DNA from 3 places in the Streptomyces sp. NPDC026673 genome. Region 3 is predicted to be linked to each of the others. Evidence: riboswitches for the same ligand, from Rfam matches in the RefSeq annotation. Region 3 holds a riboswitch; each other region holds the start of a gene.
What was found. A riboswitch is a leader RNA that binds a small molecule or an ion and turns the genes downstream of it on or off. The one in region 3 is predicted to bind S-adenosylmethionine.

Region 1: linked by a shared signal. The riboswitch ahead of AB0F62_RS15105 (glutathione S-transferase C-terminal domain-containing protein) and the one ahead of AB0F62_RS22475 (aminotransferase class V-fold PLP-dependent enzyme) in region 3 are both predicted to bind S-adenosylmethionine.
Region 2: linked by a shared signal. The riboswitch ahead of thrC (threonine synthase) and the one ahead of AB0F62_RS22475 (aminotransferase class V-fold PLP-dependent enzyme) in region 3 are both predicted to bind S-adenosylmethionine.

What each region holds. Positions count from the first base shown of each region.
Region 1 is NZ_JBEZXR010000017.1:104,011-107,932, forward strand. Features, by position in the region: gene AB0F62_RS15100 (amino acid ABC transporter permease) at 1-953, opposite strand, end outside; SAM riboswitch class IV at 1,351-1,459, opposite strand; SAM riboswitch class IV at 1,625-1,733, shown strand; gene AB0F62_RS15105 (glutathione S-transferase C-terminal domain-containing protein) at 1,980-2,813, shown strand; gene AB0F62_RS15110 (cupin domain-containing protein) at 2,887-3,393, opposite strand; gene AB0F62_RS15115 (Rrf2 family transcriptional regulator) at 3,532-3,922, shown strand, end outside.
Region 2 is NZ_JBEZXR010000001.1:199,572-203,493, reverse strand. Features, by position in the region: gene AB0F62_RS00975 (ubiquitin-like small modifier protein 1) at 125-403, opposite strand; gene thrC (threonine synthase) at 449-1,735, opposite strand; SAM riboswitch class I at 1,754-1,881, opposite strand; gene AB0F62_RS00965 (glucosyl-3-phosphoglycerate synthase) at 2,039-3,010, shown strand; gene AB0F62_RS00960 (trehalose-6-phosphate synthase) at 3,282-3,922, shown strand, end outside.
Region 3 is NZ_JBEZXR010000033.1:34,184-38,105, reverse strand. Features, by position in the region: gene AB0F62_RS22485 (rhomboid family intramembrane serine protease) at 1-627, shown strand, start outside; gene AB0F62_RS22480 (Lrp/AsnC ligand binding domain-containing protein) at 624-905, shown strand; gene AB0F62_RS22475 (aminotransferase class V-fold PLP-dependent enzyme) at 934-2,301, opposite strand; SAM riboswitch class IV at 2,446-2,562, opposite strand; gene trpD (anthranilate phosphoribosyltransferase) at 2,681-3,745, opposite strand; gene AB0F62_RS22465 (cytochrome bc complex cytochrome b subunit) at 3,871-3,922, opposite strand, start outside.

The DNA of each region.
Region 1 (3,922 bases), on a different contig from region 3:
CGCAGTCTCTGCAGGGGAGTCGGCGGCACGGTGCGCAACGCGCCACGCGAGTAGTGCCGCTCCACGTGGAACTGGACGACGGAGACGACGCTGGTGAGGATCACGTACCAGACGGTGGCGACGAGCAGCAGCGGCACGATGTCGCCGGGATAGGTGCTGCCCATGCTCTGCACCGAGCCGAACAGGTCGAGCAGCGAGACGTAGAAGACCAGCGAGGTCCCCTTGATCAGGCCGATCAGCTGGTTGACGTAGTTGGGGACGACGGACCGCAGCGCCTGGGGGAACACGATCCGTGCGAACTGGTAGCGCTTCGGCAGGCCGAGCGCCGCGGCCGCCTCGTGCTGGCCCTGGTCGACCGAGAGGATTCCGGCCCGCACCACCTCCGAGGCGTAGGCGGCCTCGTTGAGGCTGAGACCGACGACGGCCACGACCAGGTCGGTGGCGAGTCTGGACTCGTCGAAGGTCAGGAAAGCCGGACCGAAGGGCACGCCCAGGCTCAACGTCCGGTAGAGCGCGCTGAAGTTGTAGAGGAACAGCAGCACGACGATGAGCGGCACCGAGCGGAACAGCCAGGTGTACGTCCAGCTGACGGCGCGCAGCACGGGGCTGCCGGAGAGCCTGGCCAGCGCGAGCGCGATCCCGCCGAGGAGGCCGAGCACCGCGCTGTACGCCGTCACCTCCAGCGTGATGAGCAGCCCGTCGAGGATCACCGGACGGACGAACCAGTACGCGAAGCGGTCCCACTGGTAGAAGGGGTTGGTCGCCAGGCCGTGCCCGATCTGGGCGACGAGCACCAGCACGATCGCCGTGGCGATCCAGCGTCCGGGCCGCCGCAGCGGCACCACCCACCGCGCGGTGGGCGGTCGGGGTGCGGGGAGCGAGGGGCCGGCCGGCGCCGCGGAAGGGGGCGGCGCCGAGCGGGCGGACACGGCGGTGCCGGGAGGTTCGGTCACGGGTGACTCCAGCGGTTCGGCACGACCCGGCCGCGCGGACGGCGGCGGCCCCGCCGGAGCACGGGCGTTCGGCGGGCGGAGCGACGGGTCGGGACGGCGAAAAGGCGAGAGAGCGAGAAGGCGAGAAGGCGAGAAATCGGAAAGCGACAAGGCGGACGAAGCGGGTCCGGGCGGAAGGACGCGTCGCCGCCTCAGCGGCGGGCACCGGGGTTCAGAAAGCCGTCAGCCTTGACAGAGTGCGCGACGGGGCGCGGTACACGCGCGACAGAGGGCGCTGTGGACGTGGCGCCGGGCGAAGAGGCGCCGCGGGTACGCCGAGACGCGGCCACGGGACCGCTGCGCGGCCGTCCCCGGGGTTGCGTGCATCGTCGTCACCGTCACCGTTCCGCCCCGCGGGGCCTCGCGTTCACCGAACATCGTCCGGTCCGGTCGTCACCTGGCACACCCTGCCGCGGCACGGAGGCCGCCGGCGGCGCTCCAGGGGTTGTTCACCGACGCTCATGACCGATCTGCGGCGTAAGTTAGGCACGGCCCGGAGGGAATGTCAACGCCGGTGTCTCACATGGTGAGCGGTCCGGTGAGACAGCAACGCCGCCTTGACGCACGGGGTTTGACGACTCGACACTGTGGGGAACGGTCACGATGGTCAGCGCCCGCCACGCCGCCCCGCGGCCCAGGCGGGTCATCGGCCCCGGCCCGCTGACCGGCAACCCCCACATCGCGGTGGGGTGCCCCGGGTGACGACCTGGTCCCGCCGAAGCGGCGGGGCAAGCGCGGTCCCGCGTCTCGCGGGCCCCCGAGCCGGGGAGGCGGACATGCCCAGGGCACAAGCCCTTCTCCTCACCCGTCGCCGGCACATCGACTTCCTGCGCGTCTGCGGCTCCTTCGGCGCGGCCCGCTGACCCTGGCGCGTACCGGCACACCGCCGGCCAAGGGGCCGGGTGCACACCGGACACAGGGCTTTGAGCCGTCCTGCCATCGGTGCCCGCGGGGCGACCGGTGGCCCCACCACGCCTTGGAGAGGGCATGCCCGAGACGATCCCGCACGACGCCCGCACGGCACCGCTCCGTGACCACGACTTCAGCGCCTCCTGTACGGTGCTGCCGCGCACGGCCCGTCCCGACCGCTTCCGCAGCCGCATCGGCGTCGACCTGGCCGGCGGCTTCTACCCCGCGCCGCGCCGCTACGAACTGTTCCTGTCGGCCGGGTGCCCGCTCTCGCAGCGGGTCGCCATCACCCTCGACCTGCTCGGACTGCGGGACTCGGTCGTCACGACCCTCGTTCCGGCGACGCCCGCCGACGAGCCCTCGGACGCCGGGCGCACCGCGCTCGCGCCGCTGCGCGGGGCGTACGAGGCCACATGGCACCGCTACGACGGACCGCTCACCGTCCCCGCGCTGTGCGACCGGTGGACCGGACGGGTCGTCAGCAACCACACCCCGGACATCCTCCGCGACCTCGCGGGCAACCTCGGCGGCCAGGTCCGCGGTCCCGTGCCCGTCCTGTACCCCCCGGCGCTCCTGACCGAGATCGAGGCGATCCGGCACACGGTGGACGAGGGCGTCACACGGGCCGCCGAACAGGCCGCGGAAGCGGCCCCCGGGTCGGCCGGCCGCGAGAGGGCCCTGGGGACGCTGCACGCCTCGCTCGGTCTGCTGGACCGCCGACTGGTTCGGGAACCCCACGTGTTGGGCGGGCAGTTGACGGCGGCCGACGTCGATCTGTGGGTGGCCCTGACCCACCTCGGGAGCGGTCCGCTCTCCCGCTACGGCCATCTCCCCGCCTATGTGCGCCGTCTGGCCGGGCACCCGGCCTTCCACGCGCACCACCCGGCCGCCGGGGTCGCGTCGACCGCCTGACGCACGACGCCGTTCCTCCCCCGCGGTGCGCGGCGGGGGAGGAACGGCGTCGGGTGCCCGCGTGCCCGGGTTCTCAGGCCTCCTCGGCCGGAAGGGCGTACAGCCCGGGGAGGTTGACCACGATCGCCTCCTGGGTGCTGCGGGCGATGACGACCACGGCCTCCTCCGCGGGGTCCGGGTTCTCCTCCCGGTGCGGTACGAACGGGGGGACGAAGATGTAGTCGCCGGGCGAGGTGCGCAGGCGGACCTCCTCGGGCTCGTCGCCGGAGTCGTCCAGGAAGACGAACTCGGGGTGCCCGCTCACCACGTAGATGGCGGTCTCGGACTCCCCGTGGTGGTGGTCGGAGGACGACGTCGCGGGGGCCACGTGCGTCTGGCCCATCCACAGCTTCTCCGAACCCACCGTCCTCCCGCTGACGGCGGCGAACCTGCGCATGCCGCCGGTCTGCGCCGTGTCGCCGTCCAGGGCGTCCGCGCGGACGTGGTGCAGCCGGGTCCGCAGGGGCGCCGCGCCGCGCCCGGGGGTGTCGTGGAGATGGGGGTGGAAGCCTTCACCGGGATTCGTCAGGGGCTCGCTCATGGCCGGGACGCTAGGGCGGCCCCGAAAAGGATGTCAAGAAGTGTCCATTGCCCTTCACCTGCGGCAATACTCCCGCAACAGGAGCCGCGAACCGGCTCGGGCCCTGGCCGCCGGAGCCGGGTCGGGCATGATGGGCGCATGCATATCTCCGCGAAGGCGGACTACGCCGCGCGGGCTCTGCTGGAGCTCGCCCGTGAGCCCGCCCGCCCTCTGACCTGCGAGGCCATCGCCTCGGCGCAGCAGATCCCGTTCCGGTTCCTGAAGTCCGTCGTGGGCGAGCTGCGGAAGGCCGGACTGGTGCGCAGCCAGCGCGGCTGCGAGGGCGGTTACTGGCTCGGCCGGCCCGCCGGGGAGATCACCCTTCTGGACGTGGTGCGCGCCGTCGACGGTGAGTTGATCACCCTGCGGGGCGAGTCGCTGGCCGGTCTCGGCTACCCGGGCCCCGCGGCGGGGCTGCCGGATGTGTGGCGTCGGGTCGAGGAGAGTGCGGCGGCGGTCCTGGGCGCGGTGACGCTCCCCTCGCTGCTCC
Region 2 (3,922 bases), on a different contig from region 3:
TTGCGCAGAGCGTTGCAGGGAGTTGCGATCCGTTCAGGGCAACTGTACAGCCCTTCAACTACCGCTCAAGCACGGAGGGGTGCCGGGAAGCCCCGGCACCCCTGCCACTCGCGGTCCGTGCGGATCAGCAGCCTCCGGCGACCGCCGGGATGATCGAGACGGACGCGCCCTCGCCCACCGCGGTCTGCAGGCCCTCGGAGAAGCGGACGTCGTCGTCGTTGACGTAGACGTTCACGAAACGGCGCAGCTTGCCCGTGTCGTCCAGGACCCGCGCGGAGATGCCGGGGTGGTTCGCCTCCAGCGAGTCGATGACCTCGGCCAGGGTGCCGCCGTCGGCCGGGACCTCGGCCCGGCCGCCGGTGTAGGTGCGGAGGATGGTCGGGATGCGGACGGTAGCGCTCATGATGCGGGGTTCACCTTCAGTCTGGGTCGGCCGGGGCGGTCGGGGTCAGCCGGCCAGGCCGGCGGCACGGAACGCGTCGAGGCTCGGGCGGATGGTGGCCGTGGGGCGGGAGGTCGGGGCGACGGCGTCCAGCGTCTTGAGGCCGTCGCCGGTGTTGAGCACGACCGTCTCACCGGCCGGGTCGAGCTGCCCGGTCTCGATCAGCTTCCGCAGCACGCCGACCGTCACGCCGCCCGCCGTCTCGGCGAAGATGCCCTCGGTCCGGGCGAGCAGCTTGATGGCGTCCACCACCTGTTCGTCGGTGACGTCCTCGACGGCGCCGCCCGTGCGCCGGGCGATGTCCAGGACGTAGGGGCCGTCGGCCGGGTTGCCGATGGCGAGCGACTTGGCGATGGTGTTCGGCTTCTGGGGGCGGACCACGTCGTGGCCGGCCTTGAAGGCGGTGGAGACCGGGGAGCAGCCCTCGGCCTGGGCGCCGTAGATCCGGTACGGCTTCTCCTCCACCAGGCCGAGCTTGATCAGTTCCTGCAGCCCCTTGTCGATCTTCGTCAGCTGCGAGCCCGAGGCGATCGGGATGACGATGTTGTCCGGCAGGCGCCAGCCCAGCTGCTCGCAGATCTCGTACGCGAGCGTCTTGGAGCCCTCGCCGTAGTACGGGCGGAGGTTGACGTTGACGAAGCCCCAGCCCTCGCCGATCGGGTCGCCGATCAGCTCGCTGCAGAAGCGGTTGACGTCGTCGTAGGTGCCCTCGATGCCGACCAGCTCGCCGCCGTACACCGCGGCCATGACGACCTTGCCCTCCTCCAGGTCGTGCGGGATGAACACGCAGGAACGGAAGCCGGCGCGGGCGGCCGCGGCGCCCACGGCGCCGGCCAGGTTGCCGGTGGAGGAGCAGGACAGGGTGGTGAGGCCGAAGGTGCGGGCTGCCTCCAGGGCGATGGCGACGACCCGGTCCTTGAAGGAGTGGGTCGGGTTGCCGGAGTCGTCCTTGATGTGCAGGCCGCCGGTGACGCCCAGCTCGCGGGCGAGGTTGTCGGCCTTGACCAGCTTGGTGAAGCCCGGGTTGAGGTTGGGCTTGGCGGCCACGTCCGCGGGGACGGGCAGCAGCGGCGCGTAGCGCCAGATGTTGTTCGGCCCGGACTCGATCCGCTTGCGGAGGGTCTCGGGATCGCCGCCCGGGAGGTCGTACGCCACTTCGAGCGGCCCGAAACAGACCTCGCAGGCGAAGAGCGGAGCCAGCGGGAAGCGCTCGCCGCACTCGCGGCAGGAGAGCGCGGACGCGGGCCCGAAGGCGGAGTCTGTGGACGCGGATGCAACGGTCTGCGCAGCCATGTCAGGCGAGGCCCTTTCTCCTCATCTTCCTCGCGGCGCATCTCGCCGCGAGACGGAATTGGCACCTTCCCCACCTGGACCTCGCGGTCGGCGGGAGGGTTGCCGGGGCTTCAACGGGCCGTTCCCTCTGCCCCTCTGGATGAGCGGTATGGCGCCGGGCGCGGGGCCCGGGCATTTGTCCGACAAGGCGCGATCACCGTGGACATACGATGGTCATGCCTCGTGTTCAAGACTGTAACCGACGACCTCGAACCTGGTCATGGCCCGTCCGTCCTGCGAGACGGGCAGAAACGGAGCAACCCGGTGCTCGACGAGGTAGCCGGCTGGCTGCAACGGCGGTCCTGGACCGCCGACCGCAGGCCGCTGCCGCAGCTGCTCGCCGCCAAGCGCGCCGCGGGTGCGCGCGGCACGGTCAGCGTCGTGCTGCCCGCCCTCGACGAGGAGGCCACGGTCGGGGAGATCGTCGCCACGATCCGCCGGGAGCTGATGAGCGAGGCCGTTCCGCTGGTCGACGAACTCGTCGTGCTGGACTCCGGATCGACCGACCGCACCGCCGAGGTCGCGGCCGCCGCCGGGGCGGTCGTCGTCCACCGGGACGACGTGCTCCCGCGGCTGCCCGCGGTGCCCGGCAAGGGCGAGGTGCTGTGGCGCTCGCTGCTGGTGACGCGCGGGGAGATCGTCTGCTTCGTCGACTCCGACCTGCGGGAGTTCGACGCGCGGTTCGTGTCGGGGATCGTCGGGCCGCTGCTCACGGATCCGGACGTGCAGTTGGTCAAGGCGATGTACGACCGCCCCCTGGAGACCGGCGGCACGCTGGTGCCGGCCGGTGGGGGGCGGGTGACGGAGCTGGTCGCGCGGCCGCTGCTCAATCTGCACTGGCCGCGGCTGGCGGGGTTCGTCCAGCCGCTGGGCGGCGAGTACGCGGCGCGGCGCTCGCTGCTGGAGCGGCTGCCGTTCCCCGTGGGATACGGGGTGGAGCTCGGGCTGCTCGTGGACGCGCTCAACACGGTGGGGCTCGACGCGCTCGCCCAGGTCGACGTGGGGGTCCGGCACCACCGGCACCAGGACGGCCAGGCGCTGGGCCGCATGGCGGCGGCGATCTACCGGACCGCGCAGATCCGCTTGGCGCGGGGTCATCTCGTACGCCCCGTCCTCACGCAGTTCGAGCGGTCCCCGGACGGCGGTTTCGAGCCGCGCGTCCACGACGTCGCGACGGAGGAACGCCCCCCGATGCGCACGGTCCCCGAATACGCCCGCCGCCGCGCGGTGGCGTAGGCCTCCGGCCCGGTAGCGGGTCGGCCGCTCGCCGGAGGCCGGTGCCCATCGCCCGGGGGTTGTGGGAAGTCGTTCCGCAAGGCGAAACGGGTTGGCACACCCTCACCACCGGCGTGCATACGCCGACGACACCCGCGGTACCGCACAGGTGCGGCGTCGTCGTGAGGTTGCGCCAGCCCTCCCCAGCTACCGCGGGGGGCACCCGGCTGGAAACCCCCGGCTGGGCTAGCTCGTACGTTTGCCGCCGGGCATGCGTGGCTAGGCTGGCCGCATGGTCGCATCGCATGCCGCGCGCGTACTGGTCGCGTCCAACCGCGGCCCCGTGTCGTACAGCCTCCGCGAGGACGGCACGCTCACCGCCCGCCGCGGCGGCGGCGGACTCGTGTCGGGGCTGAGCGCGATCGGGCCGGACGCGGACGCCGTCTGGGTCTGCGCGGCCCTCGGCGAGGGCGACCGGGCCGCCGTCCTCCGCAGCTCCGGAGGGACGGGCCGCCTCGCCACCGCGGACACCGGCGGCCAGCACGTACGGATGCTGGACATCCCGGCGGACACCTTCGCCTCGGCCTACAACGGCATCGCCAACTCGGTGCTGTGGTTCATCCACCACATGCTGTTCCAGACCCCGCTGGAGCCTGTCTTCGACGAGGACTTCCGCGAGCAGTGGGCGGCGTACACGGCCTACAACGCCGCCTTCGCCGACGCGCTCGCCGACGAGGCGGGCCAGGGCGCCGCCGTCCTGGTGCAGGACTACCACCTGGCCCTGGTGCCGCAACTGCTCCGCTCGCGCCGGCCCGACCTGCGCATCGGCCATTTCTCGCACACCCCGTGGGCGCCGCCGGACTACTTCCGCCTGCTGCCGGACGACGTCGCGGCGGAGGTGCTGAGCGGCATCCTCGGTTCCGACCGGGCCGG
Region 3 (3,922 bases):
GCGACCTACTTCGCCCGCTGGGGTGTCATCCCCACCGAGCTCTGGCACGGGCGGATCAGCCCCGCGCAGGTGCCGATGCCCACCGGGTGCCCGCCGCTGGGGTCCTTCGCCGTCTCGCCGTTCGTCTCGGTGCTCACCGCGCTCTTCGTCCACGGCAGTTGGGTGCACCTGCTCGGCAACATGCTGTTCCTCTGGGTCTTCGGCGACAACGTCGAGAACCGCATGGGCCGCTTCCGGTTCCTCCTCTTCTACATCGCCTCGGGCTACCTGGCGACGTACGGGTACGCGCTGGGCCACGCCTCCTCCACCCAGACCCTGGTCGGCGCCTCCGGTGCGATCTCCGGGGTCCTCGGCGCGTACCTCTACCTCTACCCGCGGGCCCGGGTGACCAGCGTCTTCCCCTTCCTGTTCTTCCTGCCGCTGCGTTTCCCCGCCTGGATGGTGCTCATCTTCTGGTTCGTCCTGCAGTGGCTCGCCGGCGAGGTCCACCAGACCGGTCCGGGCGTGGCCTACCTCGCGCACATCACCGGCTTCGTCTTCGGCTTCCTGTGCACATGGGTGTGCTACCGGGCAGCGCCTAAGCTTGAGCCCGCAGCCAGGGCGAGCCAAGGAGACCTACAGCCGTGATCACCGCGATCGTGCTCATCAAGACCAGCGTCGACCGTATCCCCGAGATCGCGGAGTCCATCGCCGCGCTCGACAGCGTCAGCGAGGTCTACTCCGTCACGGGCACGTACGACCTGGTCGCCATGGTGCGGGTGGCCCGGCACGACGAACTGGCGGACGTCATCCCGGGCCGGATCAGCAAGATCCCCGGCGTCGAGGCCACGGACACGCACGTCGCGTTCCGCACCTACTCCCAGCACGACCTCGAGACGGCCTTCGCCATCGGCCTCGACGCGTGACGCGACGCCGGCTCCGGGGCCGGCGCGGTCAGGCCTGGTCCCGGTCCGGCACGCAGCGACCGTCCTCGGTGCGGTAGCGCCACTTGGCGCCGTCGGCCACGAGCTCCCGCACCGCGCCGACGAAGCGCTCCACGTGCTCATCGGGGGTGCCGGCGCCGAAGGAGACGCGGATGGCGTTGAGCGACCTCTCGCCGAGGGCGGTGTCGGGGGCACCGCACTCGCCCGGCTCCTGCGGGGCGCCGCCGAGCAGGGTGCGCACCAGGGGGTGGGCGCAGAAGAGACCGTCGCGGACGCCGATCCCGTACTCGGCCGAGAGCGCGGCGGCGAAGTGGGAGCTGTTCCACCCCTCCACGACGAAGGAGATGACGCCGACCCGGGGGGCGTCGTCGCCGAAGAGCGAGAGCACCTTCACCTCGGGCACCTCGGCGAGTCCGGCCCGCACCCGGGCCACCAGTGCCTGCTCGCGCTCGACCAGTTGGTCGAACCCGGCCGCCGCCAGCGCGCGGCAGGCGGAGGCGATCGCGTACGCGCCGATGACGTTGGGCGAGCCGGCCTCGTGCCGGGCGGCCGTGGTGTGCCAGTCGACGTCCACCCCGCCGTCCTCGCGCCGCGCCACCCGCCGCGAGGCGCCGCCACCGGCCAGATAGGGCTCGGCCGCGAGCAGCCAGTCGGACCGGCCGGCGAGCACACCGGAGCCGAAGGGCGCGTACAGCTTGTGGCCGGAGAAGGCCACCCAGTCCACGTCGAGTTCCGCGATGTCCACCGGGTGGTGCGGGGCGAGCTGTGCCGCGTCCAGCACGATGCGGGCGCCGCGGGCGTGGGCGGCCGCGGCCAGTTCCCGCACGGGCCAGAGCTCACCGGTCACATTGGACGCACCGGTCACACAGACGAGTGCCGTTCCGCGCGGCTCCCGGGCGTCCAGCGCCCGCTCCAGCGTCGCCACCGCCTCACCCGGGGTGCGGGGAGCGCTCAGGTACGTCACTTCGGCGTCGCGCCACGGAAGCAGGGACGCGTGGTGCTCGGTCTCGAAGACGAAGACGCTCGTCCCGTCCGGCACGGCGGCGGCCAGCAGATTGAGCGAGTCGGTGGTCGAGCGGGTGAAGATCACCTGGTCGCCGGTGCGGCAGCCGAGGAACTCGGCGACCGTGGCCCGGCTCTGCTCGAACAGGTCCGTCGACAGCTGCGAGAGGTATCCCGCCCCCCGGTGCACACTGCCGTAGTACGGCGCGTACGCGGCCACGTCGTCCCAGACCCGCTGCAGCGCGGGCGCGCTGGCCGCGTAGTCCAGGGCGGCGTAGCCGACCTCGCCGCCCGTCACCAGGGGGACGAGGACGTCGCGCCCCAGGACGGGCAGCGGGGTGGCGACGGTCGTGGGGACGGCAGGGCGCAGCGACATGGCGAAGTCTCCTGTGAGCAGGCAGAAGTGAAGGGACGTCAGCCGATTTCGGCGATGACGGAACAGCCCTCCGGCACGACGGGCCGAGGGTGGGGAGGGGCCTTGGGGCCCTAGCGCATTCGCTTGCTCACGGAAGAACTCCTCTGACCGCGCTTGCCGCAGACCTCGCTGCCTGCGGCCTGGTCATCACCCGGGGCACCCCGCCACGGAAGGAGGGTTGCCGGACAGCGGGCCGGGGCCGTTTCGCTGTCACTCGTGACCTGCGCAGCATCATGCCACACGGCCGGAGCGCCGCAAGCCGGAGTCCGCATCCCGGACGGGCGGACAGCGCGAAGGGCCGGGGCGACCGCCCCGGCCCTTCGCCACTCCTGCCCGCGCGCTACGCCTGCGTCGCCGCGGCCCACCTCTCGAGCGTCTTCGCCGCCGCGCCCGAGTCGATCGACTCGGCCGCCCGGGCGATCCCGGCCGCGATCCGGTCGGTCAGCGAACCCTCTCCGCCCTCCAGCGCCACGAGCGCGGCCGCCGAGTTCAGCAGCACGGCGTCACGGACGGGGCCGGTCTCCCCGGCCAGCATGCGCCGGGCGACATCGGCGTTGTAGGCCGCGTCCGCACCCCGCAACGACTCGATCGGCACCAGGTCCATGCCGACGTCGCGCGGGTCGAAGGACACCTGCTCGACCTTCCCGTCCCGGACGACCCATACCTGCGAGGTGGCCGTCACGGTGAGCTCGTCCAGCCCGTCGTCGCCCCGGAACACCAGGGCCGAGGACCCGCGACGGGCCAGCACGCCGGCGATCAGCCCGGCCATCCGGGTGTCGAAGCAGCCGACGGCGGAGGCACCGACGCGCGCCGGGTTGGTCAGCGGGCCCAGGATGTTGAACGAGGTGGGGATGCCCAGGTCGCGGCGGGCGGGGGCGGCGAACCGCATCGCCGGGTGGAACTTGGCCGCGAAGCAGAAGGTGATCCCGGTTTCCTCGGCGACCTTCGCCACCCGGTCGGCGGGCAGGTCCAGGTTGATGCCGAGCTTCTCCAGGACGTCGGAGGCGCCGCTGGCGCTGCTGGCCGCGCGGTTGCCGTGCTTGACGACCTTGGCGCCGGTGCCGGCGATGACGATGGCGGACATCGTCGAGATGTTCACCGTCTTGGCCCGGTCGCCGCCGGTGCCGACGATGTCCACCGCGGGGCCGGGGATGTGCAGCGGCTCCGCGTGCGCGTACATCGCCTCGACGAGCCCGGTGACCTCCTCGACGGTCTCCCCCTTGGCCCGCAGGGCCACCATGAAGCCGGCAACCTGGGCGTCCGAGGCCTCGCCGCTCATGATCCGGTTCATCGCCCACGCCGCCTCGGCGGCGCTCAGGTCCTTGCCGCTCAGCAGCGCACCCAGGACGTCGGGCCAGGAGCCGCCCGCCATTGATACGCCTCCGGCGGGGTTCGCAACGCTCATGGTCCACTCCATGGGGTCTGGTGTACGGGGAGAACCTTCGGCACCAGCCTATCGGCGCCGGGGAACGGGAAAGGGCCCCGTCCATCGGATGGACGGGACCCTGCCCGGTGGCACAGCTTCAGTGATCAGTGGTGACCGTGGCCGCTCGTGATCTCCTCGTACTCCTCGGTCGTGGCC